Regions from separate parts of the Bradyrhizobium sp. USDA 4541 genome, predicted to be linked through region 1. Evidence: riboswitches for the same ligand, from Rfam matches in the RefSeq annotation. Region 1 holds a riboswitch; each other region holds the start of a gene.
What was found. A riboswitch is a leader RNA that binds a small molecule or an ion and turns the genes downstream of it on or off. The one in region 1 is predicted to bind cobalamin.
Positions count from the first base shown of each region.

Region 2: linked by a shared signal. The riboswitch ahead of J2R80_RS11335 (TonB-dependent receptor) and the one ahead of J2R80_RS39865 (HoxN/HupN/NixA family nickel/cobalt transporter) in region 1 are both predicted to bind cobalamin.
Region 3: linked by a shared signal. The riboswitch ahead of J2R80_RS41325 (ribonucleoside-diphosphate reductase subunit alpha) and the one ahead of J2R80_RS39865 (HoxN/HupN/NixA family nickel/cobalt transporter) in region 1 are both predicted to bind cobalamin.

Region 1 is NZ_JALJZF010000001.1:8,328,394-8,332,587, forward strand. Features, by position in the region: gene J2R80_RS39865 (HoxN/HupN/NixA family nickel/cobalt transporter) at 1,045-2,121, opposite strand; cobalamin riboswitch at 2,502-2,702, opposite strand; gene J2R80_RS39870 (hypothetical protein) at 2,893-3,090, opposite strand; gene cysN (sulfate adenylyltransferase subunit CysN) at 3,200-4,194, opposite strand, start outside.
Region 2 is NZ_JALJZF010000001.1:2,431,280-2,435,473, reverse strand. Features, by position in the region: gene J2R80_RS11335 (TonB-dependent receptor) at 1-2,192, opposite strand, end outside; cobalamin riboswitch at 2,300-2,496, opposite strand; gene J2R80_RS11330 (IS5 family transposase) at 2,694-3,530, shown strand; gene J2R80_RS11325 (GTP-binding protein) at 3,660-4,194, opposite strand, start outside.
Region 3 is NZ_JALJZF010000001.1:8,745,052-8,749,245, forward strand. Features, by position in the region: gene J2R80_RS41320 (ribonucleotide-diphosphate reductase subunit beta) at 1-108, opposite strand, end outside; gene J2R80_RS41325 (ribonucleoside-diphosphate reductase subunit alpha) at 138-2,075, opposite strand; cobalamin riboswitch at 2,171-2,387, opposite strand; gene J2R80_RS41330 (radical SAM/SPASM domain-containing protein) at 3,759-4,194, shown strand, end outside.

The DNA.
Region 1 (4,194 bases):
CGCTTGCCGGACATGTATAGCCGTTCGACGGAAAACGAAGCAGTTGATCACGCGACACGAGCCCCTTGAGCGACTTCTTAAGTATTCGACTGAGTCTGTTGTACACCAGCAAGAGCGATGCCAACATTTCACGACATCGAAGGCGGAGAAGCGGACCACCCCAGATGTGCGGTAGGCCAGACGATGACTGATGTCCTCAGAGGTGCTGGCGCTCTTTCATTGGCGACTCTCAAGCTCAAGATCAGCAGTTTCTGGTTCTAGTCCCACGACCAAGCCACTCCGCCGACGATTGCGGACACAGCGAACCAGTGGAGCGCCGGGACTAACCGCGCTTGGCCATGGAGCGCAAATGCAGTTTTGAACGCCTGCAATCGGCTATTTTCGACGTCGCCTTTGGACCGGTGGTATTGAACCCGACATTGTTCGATGTCAGACGCACGGAGCTAATGACGCCGAAGACGGGCGATAATTAGCTCGATCTTGTCCATCATGTGCAACGATAGTCGCGTCGGCCGAACGCGGACCGTCGCAGTTGCCCTCTTGCATTGGACAGCTGAAGATTGCGGCATTGGCTCGCCCGCCTTCTTGGTCAGCCCACGGCTTCGGTCGCGCCGGCGACACCAGTCACGCCTTGTGTGCTTGAAGCCGTTTGTCGTAGCCATTTTCACGATGGCGACCGTCGCGATCCAACCGTCCACTTTGCTGTGCTTTGGAACGCGCATCCGTCTGATGTCGGTTTGTACCGGTACCCCTGCGCTCCGGAGCCATCAGTCATGATCTCTGCTATCAACCATGCGGAATAGCTATGTCATTCGTTAAGCCAAATGGCCTCCGCCAGACCTGGTGCGGCTTAGTTTAGCCCCGCTTGTGGCGACGATCCTATTCCCACAAAACTGTCAAGCCCCAGACAGAAGAGATGAATCATGCAGGAACTCCCGTGCCATATCACAACGAGCGGGGACTCGTCGACCGAGATGCTTTCGCGCATCGGGCGCGCATAGCCTGCAAGCTTCCGCACCCCGAAGCTCATCTGGTTGTATGAGCTCACCCCGGCTTGAGCGGCTCTTCGAGTCCTTGCCAGCGATAGATCGCAAATGACAGCGCCCAACTGACCAGGAAGATGCCGACCACGAGATAGCCGAAATTGGCCAAGCTCCCGTTGAGATCGTCCACCGCGCTCCAGAAAGTGCCTTCAAGCGCCAATTTGTTGGCGAGCAGGCCGAGTGCCTCAATGCCGCCGATCAGCAGCGCCACGACGACTGAGATGGCCGTAATGGTCAGATTGTACCAGATCTTGCGGATCGGATTGAGGAAAGCCCAGCCATACGCGCCGACCATCAAGACGCTGTCAGTCGTATCGACGAGCATCATGCCCGCGGTGAAGAGAGCCGGAAATATCATCACCGTACTGAAGTCCAGCCCTCCCGAAGCCTGCCCGGCTGCGACGGTGAATAGGCTGATTTCCGTCGCGGTATCGAATCCGAGGCCGAACAACAGACCGATCGCGAACATCTGCCAGCTCGCCGTCACCATGCGAAACAGCGGGCGCAAGAGTCGGGACAGCAAGCCACGACCGGACAGAAGCAGATCGAACTCATGCTCTCGGACGTGTTCGCCACGCCGCGCACGCTGAAAGCTCCGCCAGACATCCCGTAGGATCACAAGGTTGATGGCGGCAATCGTCAGCAAGAAGAAGGCCGATGCACCGGTGCCGATGATGCTGCCAACCGCCCGGAACTCCTGGAAACCGCTTTGCAGCGCGAGCGCTGCAGCTGCAATCGCGGCGACCGCCACTGCAACCGACAAGGAATGGCCAAAGGCGAAGAAAAGTCCGACCGCGAGGGGGTGTCGGCCATCCTGCATCAGCTTGCGAACGACATTGTCGATGGTCGCGATATGATCAGCATCGACGGCGTGCCGAAGGCCGAGCACATAGGCCAGCACTGCTGTCGCCAGCAGCGTCGGCCGCTCGGACAGCGCCACGATGGCCCAGGTCCAGGCGAAGCAATTGATGGCCAACAAGAAGGCATAGAGCGAGATGATTCGACTCCGCGAGGCAGCCGATGCGTCGTCTATGGCAAGCTTTAGATATGTGAACATGATCTTGCTTCGGCAGCGCATCTAAGCATGAGTTTGATCACGAACGTCCCTCTTTGCATAAGCGCCGCGCACGCCAAAGCCGGTCCGGCCAGGCTGAAGACGAACCGACGGATACAGCGTCCGATGATCATGCCCATTCGCGGCACGAGACAATTGCGCTGGTCGCAACGGCGTGGAGTTGAGTGGCATTTCCTACTTCTCAGGGCTGGTCCCCCTTCGCGGTGCAGTTTTCGTGCCGCTCTGCTGGGCTAACGTGCTGGACCGCTTCGTGCGGCTTCTATCCTGCCGTCAGCTCGTTGTCGCGCGATTGCGCCGCCGCATTGACGTTGCAACCTCGATCTGAGCCGTAGTCGAGTTTAACGGGCCAACCAATGCCTAGAGCACCCCGTCCGACGCATTTGCGCGCGGCAACGGCTGGTAGCAGGTTTCCTGGCTGGAGTTCGCGGCTCTTGGCCACCTTCTCAGGATCGCGAATCCCAGTGGCACGAAATGGTCATCGCCTCGCCGCTTACAGTTGCGTCGGACAGCTCCGGCATGGGCCAGGCAGGACCCGCCGAACGCCCTTGAATAGCCTTTCGAACACTACCGATGACAAAGCGAAATGGCTTCAGAGGGCGTGTCAAGTAATCGTTGGCGAACATCGTGCGACACCGCAGCTCAGGAAAAAGCGGTAACTTTGCTCCTCAACCTCGGATTGCGGACGAGATCGAGGCGCCAAGACACTGCGGCTCTGTTGCTCAAGAACTCGGCGCGGCGCTCGCCGCTCGCGCAGACACACTGCGGTTGAAACACTCAGGCGACTGGAAGGCTGACTTCCTCTCTGTCCTTGGTCATGGCGTCATAGACCCGGACCTGGAGCATGGGACGGCGCTTCTTAAGCTCTTGCGCTCCTGCCCAGGCGCCGTCTCTTGTCGCGAATTCGGTTTTCAATTGACCGTCGACTTCGAGCACATAACCGGAAGCGGGCAATCGACGAGTGGATGCAACCATCTTAATCCTTTAGCATCGGCGAATCCGATCGATGCTCCCAGTTAACCCGAGTCGCCATCGCCAGACCAGTAGGCAGGTAAGCGGCATCCGCGAGGAAGAAGCGACAGGTTTATCGCCGCTCATCGCAGAGGAGTGCGCGCGCCATCACGGCGCCGACGACGGCTTCCGCTGCTTGCTCTGGGGCCTGCTCCATCGTCCTGAGATGAATTTCCGGCCTTATCGGCGCTTCGTAGGACGCATCGATGCCTGTGAAGTTCTTGATCTCACCGGCTTTAGCCTTTGAGTAGAGACCTTTTGGATCCCGCCTTGCGCATTCCTCGATTGGCGTATCGACAAAGACTTCGATGAACTCGTCCTTGCCAATCAGGCTGCGAACCATATCTCGCTCGGACCTGTAGGGGGAGATGAACGAGCAGATCACGATCAAGCCGCTGTCCAGCATCAACTTGGCAACGTGTCCGACGCGCCGAATGTTCTCCTCCCGCTCAGCCTTCGAGAAGCCTAGGTCCGCGTTCAATCCGCTCCGGAGGTCGTCACCATCTAGCAGCATGGCATGTCGCGACATTGCGAGCAGCTTCTGATCAACCATGTTGGCGATCGTCGACTTTCCCGCGCCAGACAGACCGGTGAACCAGACGACGCAAGGCTTCTGATCCTTGAGCGCGGCGCGCTCACTCCTGCCCACCGAAAGCGCCTGCCAGGGAACATTGGTGGCCCGCCGCAGCGGAAACGCAATCATACCGGCGCCAACCGTACGATTGGTATAACGATCAATGACGATAAACGATCCGGTTTTCCGATTGACGTCGTAAGGATCGAATGCGGCGGGCAGTGCGGTCGCAACATTGCAGAACGCGATCTCATTGAGAGAAAGCGTCTCGGCAGCCAGGTGCTCACATGTATTGACATCGATCCGATGCCTGATCGTGGTAATGCTGCCGGCGACCGTCTGCGAGCCAATCCGCAGGATGTAATTTCGTCCGGGAGCGAGCGGCTCGTTGTCCATCCAGATCAGATAAGCAGCGAATTGGTCGGCGACGCAGGGGCGTTCGGTTGGCCGCGACAGAAGATCGCCACGGCCGATATCGATCTCGTCTTCCAGCG
Region 2 (4,194 bases), 5.9 Mb from region 1:
TAAGCCTTGTCGAACAGGTTGTAGACGCGGAACGCGACCGTGGTGCGGTTATCCGGCTTCCACCTGACGCCGCCATTGACCACATTGTAGCCCGGACGCAGCTGAGTGTTGGCAAGATCGGAGTACATCGCACCGACGATCTGCACGCCGCCATAGACCGACCAGTTGGGCGCGAAATCCCAGGTCAGCCAGACATTCGAGACCTGCTGCGGCACGTTGACCGGGACATTGCCGTTGAAGCTGACGATCTTGCCGCCGACCACCTGGCTGTTGTTGTCGTATCTGGCGCGCAACAGCGCAAGATTGGCGTCGACGCGCCAGCCGTCGTTCAGCGCGAGCCCGATCGATCCTTCGACCCCGCGGGATGATTGCTGGCCGATCTGCAATGCCACGCCGCCGGTAGGGTTGCCGGGATCGGGAATCGTGAGCCCGGTCTTGACGATCTCGTAGGCAGCCAGCGTCCACTCGCCGCGGCCGCCCCAGAACGACTGCTTGACCCCGATCTCGGTCTGCTTGCCGGTCGCAAGCTGGAATGTCTTCTGCGTGGTCGACAGTGAGATCAGATTGCTGACCGGATCGACGCCGACCGCGTACTGGCCATAGAACGCGAGGTTCTTGATCGGCTCGTAAACGAGGCCCGCGCGCCAGCTGGTGCCCGATAGCGTCGTCTCAAAACTGTTTGCCGGCGTCTTGTAGTCGGTGCGGTCCACTTCGGGGCGATCATACCTGACCCCGGTCACCAGCGACAACTGATCGTTCAGCGAGAGCCGATCCTCGGCGAACAGCGCGTATTGATTGACGATCGCGTTGAAGCCCCGCGTGGTCGCCGTCGTCGTGGCGAAGAACGATCCGGGATCGAACACATAAGGATTGACCGACGACGCGCCGCCATAGGGCGAGTTGTTGGTATGGGTGAAGTCGATCCGGTTGACGTCGAACCCGGCGACGACCTGGTTCGCAAGGCCGAACACGTGGCCGCTGAAGGTCGTATCCATCCGGTTGCCGAGCTGCTTCTGGTCGTGGAAGATCTCGATATAGCTCGTGCGATCGATCAGCTGGGTCTTCGGATTCCAGGTGTAGTTCTCGATGTCGCGCCAGTGCCGCTCGCTGGTCAGGTAATACAGCGTGTTGTTGACCTTGATGCCGTCGGCGACGTCCCACTCGGTCTTGAACCGGGTCCAGCTGTCCTGATAGCGGATCGCGCTGTCCGCTGCATTGTAGTTCTTGAAGCGCAGCGCGTCCTGGATCGAGCCGTTGATCAGCGGCGTGCCGAAATAGCGCGACGGGCTGCGGTCGCCGTAGTCTTCCGACAGCGTGAAGGCGAGATTGTCCGACGCCTGCACCCGCACGGCAGCGGAGACCATCGCGTTCGAGGTCTTGTCGCGATCGACCCAGCCGTCCGACATGTTGCCTGTGGCATTGACGCGGTACGACACATTGGGATTGATCGGACCGGTGCTGTCCACCGAGAGCCGCCGCGTCATGTTGCTGTCGAGCGAAACCTCGGCCTCGTTAGTGGGCGTATTGAGCGGTTTCTTCGGGATCACATTGATGACGCCGCCGATCGCGCCTTCGCCGTACAGCACCGAGGCCGGACCGCGCAGCACTTCGATGCGTTGCGTCGACCAGGTGTCGTAGGGGAACGTTAGCGTGCCGGAACCGATATAGAAGCGCGTGCCGTCATACAGCGTCATCACCGAGTTGCTGCCGGCAAAGCCGCGGGTGCTGAACGACAGGCCGCCGTTGCCGGGTGCCGGCGTTGCGACGAACCCGGCCGCATCCTGGGTGACGGCATCGAGCACATTATGCTGGCCGCGTTCGGCGATGGTCTGCGCCGTGATGATCTCGACGCTTGCCGGCGTCTGCAGCGGCGTCAGGTTGAGACGACTGCCGGTGCCGCCCTGCGTGGTGGCATTGAGCGTCGGCGATGCCGATCCCGGTACGCCCGACGCCGCGACGCGCGGGGCGTTGCCGGCTGTTGCAGGCCTCGGCCGTGGCCGCGCCGCAGCGGTCATGTCACGGCTGCGCGCCGCAGGCTTCGGCTTTGCCGCAGCGGAAGGCGCGACCTCAATCGGATCGAGTCTGGTTGGTGGCGGCGTTTGTGCCGAGCCTTCGACCGGCAACAACAATGATGACAGGGAGCAGAGAAGACCGAGGCGCCATTTGCGCGCAACGGGAGAGGACGGAGACATGAAAAGGACTCGCGGTAACGTGGCACGTCACCGCGAACGTGGACTGGCGCATTGCCAAAAAAGGCAGTGCTCCGATCCCACCAGGACGCCCCCGCCCGATGTGCTCGCGTGTGACCACGACTGACGGCAGGTCTCCTGGCTCACGGGTCATCGCCTGTCGACGCCTTCCCGGGCCTGATGGCCCAGTGGCAAATTGACGAAAGGCTCGCCGTTTACAGTTGCGGGGACAGCTGCGGCATTGGGGTTACCCTCGCACCGCATTCCCTTTTGATCCCCGAAGGGAACCGTCGGCAAAAACGATAGGTGCTGGCTGCAGAGCTGTCAATTCGATGCGATTGTCGCAGACCTGCTTTGCGGGTGATGCTGCGGCGATGACACAGCGACGTCGAGGGCTGACGCCGAAAAGCAACCCGTCATCCTGAGAGCCTGACTGAAAAATGGGTGAGTGATCTCAGTGGGGTGTGATTCCATCGGATTTGCAAAGATTCGAGGGAGAGCACGATGCCCTGGACCAAGATCACTCGGGAGCAATATCGGCGGGACGATCTGCGTTATGCAAGCGATATGACCGATGCGGAGTGGGCGGTGATCAGACGCCTGTTGCCGCGAGCGAACCGGCGCGGCCGGCCGCGTAAGACGGAGCTGCGTCGTGTGATCGAAGCGATCCTCTATATCGTTTCGACCGGCTGCCAGTGGCGGGCGTTGCCGCAGGAGTTCCCGCCCTATTCGACGGTGCAGGGCTATTTTTATAGATGGCGGGATACAGGCCGGTGGCAGAGGATTGTCAGCGTGCTTGTCCGCCGGGCGCGAAAAAAGCTTGGACGGACACCGAAGCCGACGGCAGCCGTGATCGACAGTCAAAGTGCGCCAACCACGCAAGCTGGCGGACCGCGCGGCTACGATGCAGGCAAGCGCATCTACGGCCGCAAGCGGCACATCGTGACGGATACCAATGGCCTCCTCCTCGGGGTTCATGTTCATCCGGCCAACGTTCAGGACTGCCATGGCGCCGTACCGCTGCTGAAGAACGTGCGGATGAACTTCCCCCGGCTGCGCCACGTCTTTGCCGACCGGATCTACCGCGGAAATCAACTCCTCGACGCGCTCTCAGACTGCGGTCCATGGACTGTCGAGATCGTCGAGCGGCCCCAAGGCGTCAAAGGCTTCCAGCTTCTGCCGAGGCGGTGGGTGGTTGAACGCACATTCGCTTGGTTCGGCAGATGCCGCCGCCTCGCCAAGGACTTCGAGGCGACGGTGGCAACCGAAGCTGCCTGGCTGCTGATTGCACACATCAGGCTCCTGACCCGCAGACTCGCGGCTGCAGCTAAGGTTGGGTGATTTATGAGTCAGACTCTGAGGAGCGCGGCACGCGCGTCTCGAAGGATGCACGGCCCGGCTGGTGGCCGATTCATCCTTCGAGACGCTGCTTCCCTCGCACCTCAGTATGACGGGAAACGTAGGTTCGCGTCACTGAGCCTCGACGCATCCCTGCATCACCTCATCAATCTCCGCGCGCGACAGCGCACCCATCTCGGCGATGAACACGATGCGCGTGCGCGGCACGCCGGGCGACGGCACGCCGCCCGCAGCCAAGGTCGCGCGGCCGCCGGCGAGTTGAAACACGGTCAGCCGCCCGGGCTGCTCCACCGTCTCGAACAATCCCTTCGCCCGCGCCAGCTTCGGCGCCAGTCTGCCGATCGCCTGCTGCAAGCGCGGCAGCACGACGGGCCACTCCGAGGTCCAGCTCAGCGTCTCGAAGCGATCGGACGCCGGCCGTCGCGGCGCGGTCTCGCGCGGAGCCGGCACATGATCGAGGTCCGCCGGGAACAGCAGCGCGGCCGGCACCTCGCCATGCAAGGCATCCACCACCACGGCCGCCGGACGCACCGCGCGCACGGCGTCGCGGATCGCGGCGCACGCAGCGGCGTCAGTCAGATCGACCTTGCTCAGCGCCACCACATCCGCCGCCCGGAGCTGCGAGCGCAGCAGCGCATCGTTCAGC
Region 3 (4,194 bases), 420 kb from region 1:
CCAATGGGTCTGCTGCTGACGCTTCCAGAACTCGTAAGCCCAGCCATAGCGATCAACGTCATAGCTTCCGGTCGAGTCCAGGAGGCCGACCCGTCCCTTGCCGATCAACGTGCGCGGATCGACAGCCGAGAGGTCAATCACTGACATGCAAGGCACTCCTCATAGTCGGTGCGCTGCGGCTGCGGTCGTTCCGCCTCGTCACGGCCGCTGATTTTGCCGGCGAACGCTGCGCGCGAGATCGACTTCGAACGGCAGTAATAGAGGCTTTTCAATCCGCGCTCCCATGCCGTCCAATGCAGCATATGGAGATCCCACTTATCGACGTCGGCCGCCAGATAGAGGTTGATCGATTGACTCTGGCAGATGAACGGCGCGCGGTCGGCGGCGAGCTCGATGATCCAGCGCTGGTCAATCTCGAAAGCGGTGCGAAAGATCGCTTTCTCGTGCTCCGAGAGGATGTCGAGATGAGCGACCGATCCCTCGTGCGCTATGATCGACTGCCATATCGCCGGGGTGTTGGCGCCCTTGGCCGTGAGTACCCTGGCGAGATGCGGATTGCGCACCGAGATGGCGCCAGACAATGTCTTATGGGTGTAAATGTTGGCCGGGACTGGCTCGATGCAAGCGCTCGTGCCGCCGCAGATAATGCTGATCGAGGCGGTCGGCGCAATTGCGATCTTATGGCTGAATCGCGCCATCACGCCGCGTTCCAGCGCATCCGGGCAAGGGCCGCGCTCGCGAGCGAGCGTCACCGACGCCGCGTCGGCATCCCGCCGGATTTTCCGGAACATGTTCAGATTGAACGACTTGGCCAGGACGCTCTCCATCGGAATGCCCTTGGCCTGAAGGAACGAGTGGAAGCCCATGACGCCTAGGCCGACGGAGCGCTCGCGTAGGGCAGCATAGCGGGCACGCCTCATGCCCTCCGGCGCCACCGTGATGAAGTGGGTGAGCACGTTGTCAAGGAAACGCATGATGTCTTCGATGAAGCCCGGCTCCTCGCTCCACCGGTCCCATGTCTCGAGATTGAGCGATGAGAGACAGCACACCGCGGTGCGCTCCTCGTCGCGATGATCGATGCCGGTCGGCAGGGTAATTTCGCTGCACAAATTGGAGGTCGAGACCTTGAGGCCGAGGTCGCGCTGGTGCTTGGGAAGGGCGCGGTTCACGGTGTCGATGAACAAGAGATAAGGCTCGCCGGTCTGCAGCCGGTTCTCGAGGATACGTTGCCACAGCTGGCGAGCGTCGATCTCGCGAACCATTTCGCTGGTCTTTGGACTGCGAAGCGCGAACGCTGTCCCGGCTCGCACGGCATGCATAAATTCGTCAGTAACGTTGATGCCGTGATGCAGGTTGAGGCTCTTACGATTGAAGTCGCCGGACGCCTTCCGGATCTCAAGGAACTCCTCTATCTCGGGATGTTGGACATCGAGATAGACTGCCGCCGAGCCGCGCCGCAACGAGCCTTGACTGATCGCCAGCGTCAGGCCGTCCATGACGTGGATAAACGGGATGATGCCCGAGGTGACACCGCCCTTAACCTTCTCGCCGATCGAGCGAACATTCCCCCAGTAGGTACCGATGCCGCCGCCGTTGGAGGCAAGCCAGACGTTCTCGTTCCAGGCGCCGACAATACCTTCGAGCGAATCCGAGACCGAATTGAGGAAGCATGAAATGGGTAGACCACGCAAGCTGCCGCCATTCGAGAGCACCGGCGTCGCCGGCATGAACCACAGTCGGGACATTGCATCATATAGACGCTGAGCATGTGCAACATCGTCCGCAAACGCGCACGATACCCGCGCAAACATGTCCTGGACGCCTTCGCCCGCGAGCAGATAACGGTCGGTCAATGTCAGCTTGCCGAACGATGTCAGGAGGCTGTCGCGCGATCGATCAAGTGCAAGGTCGGACGGCTTTGGAGCTGGCGCGAGGGGACGCGGCAGCGGGGCCAGCGATGGAGGCGGCGCAACAGACCGCTGAAGCGGGGCAAGCGCTGCCTGTGCTTGCGCTGCCCGCACACTGGATGGTGTAACGAGATGACCCTGCTGATCGAAATCAAAAGACGGCGACATCGGCAACCCCGCGATGTTTGGAGCCGGGGCCACGGACGACTTGCAGGAGACAAACGTCCCTCAGTGCAAGCGCTCCACCGGGGCACCCCGCCCGAGGACGTTTGTTCTGTCGCGGCAGGTCTCCTGGCTTGCGGGTCGCTGCGGCTGTCGACCTTCCCGGCGCGTTTCTGCGCCAGTGGCCCATGATGACAACCGCTCACCGCTTACAGTTGCGGGGGCAGCCCCGGAGTAGCCGTTCGGCGCACCGGGTTCCCTCTTAGCTTCCTGTCCTACAAGATAAAGGATGGAAGAACCATGACAGATCTACATCTAGGCGTCACTTGCCGAGATTCGTCAAGTCTCGTTTGGGGTACATCAAGTCAGAAGAGGACACCGCGAAGTCAATGAATGGAGTGGCCGACGCCGAGCACCGGTATGTTCCGCTATCCATATACGTCCACCTGTGGCTGTTCAGGCAAATCAATCCAGAAATCCGGCCGACCATTCATCAGTCTATGCTGATCTGGAACGTAGATCCTACCAAAGGCTCTGAGACCGTTTTTTTCCGTTCCGATGAGTATGAGCGGATCTTCAGCTCAAGATCTTCGAAGCTATCAGCGTCAACGATCCAGATGAAATCGTGTCTAAGGCGCTGGAAAGCTATCATGGACGTAGCCGACGCAGTCAGCTCCTCGACACACGACGCTCCCCGTGCGATCTCGCTGCTCGAACGGCTGACGGCCCTGAAGAACACGAAAGCTCATCGAGCTCGCAGCGGCTAAGCCGCTGTAAGCGCGACGAAACCGGCTCCCTTCGTGAATTTACCGTCGGCGCAAGCCTTGTCTCACAATGAAGGAGCAAGTCCGCGGCGGCGCGTCCCACCGAGATCGCCTTGTCAATATCTTTCTAGCTAGTATAGCTGCTGTTCGGCGCGCATAGCAGATCGATTTGGTCGCGGCGCATCTAGGTCGCCGCCCTTCTGATCAATTCGGCACGTGCCCGGTGCATGTTTGTAGCGAACCAATTGTCTGGCCCATTCTCGCGATCTGCCGATAAAGGCTTCGCCTACTGTTCGGTGCCCAAAGAAGCCAGGTTGGTCCTACTCGGCCGCGTCCATCAGGATTTCCGGATCGTCGCGCCTCTCATCGCGCCCCAGAGCAATCTTCGCAACACGCGAAAGCCTCCAGGGCCGTGCTGGATCACGCCCGACGCGCTTGAATCGTACCCGACGTCATGTTGCAGGATTCGGCGCAAGCCACGACTGTTTGGCAAACAAGCTTGGCATTTCGGACGCGATCGGAACAACGTATGTCGCCTCTGGGCGGTCCCATGTCGGCGATTGACTGCTCGGTCCGGCGACACGGAGATGATGTGGTCCTCAGGATCGAGCACCTCCCGGAGCCCTATTTGCGGCTCTCCTCGACAACATCAAGAGCTGTCGAGCTGACGTGTTTCTGGAGGAAAGGAGGATGCTAGGCGCAGACATGGTGGTAGGCGGCAATCGACACCCAGAGAGAGGAGCGCCGGACTGGTCCTCCTGTACCCTGTTGTCGAAACCAGCGTGGCAAAGCACGGGCTTCATTCAAGGCATCTCGCCCAACGTCCAAACTCCGGTTGCGATCGTTTCAGGCAAGGCGCGACGCCGCGTTAGCTGCGCTCGATCTGCGGCAATTGCCTGCTCCGGCACCTGAAAGGACCAGATACATGACGGCATACCCTAGGGTCTTACAAGAGTTGCGTGTGGTTGAGCCCGGCCATCGGGTATTGGAGATAACCACGACCACCGGCTGCATCGTCAGATGTTCTTATTGCTCCCAGGACAAGTTTGCAGATCGCCAAAGGCCCGTATCCCAAGCCAAGCATCTGGGTGTTCAGGATTTCAAGCAATGTCTCTCACGCGTACCGACAGCTACTGGCATTAGTTTTTCCGGATATTCGGAACCCTGGTTGCATCCGCATTGCAGCACGATGGTTGAGCATGCTTACGCACGCGGCCACGACGTCCGGATCTTCACGACCCTTGTTGGAATGAACGGGACTGACGTTCGACGCCTGCAAATGCTCCGGTTCAAGACTTTCGTCGTGCACGTTCCCGACGACGGCACTTATATGAACAGCCGCCTCGTCGGAAAAAACTACA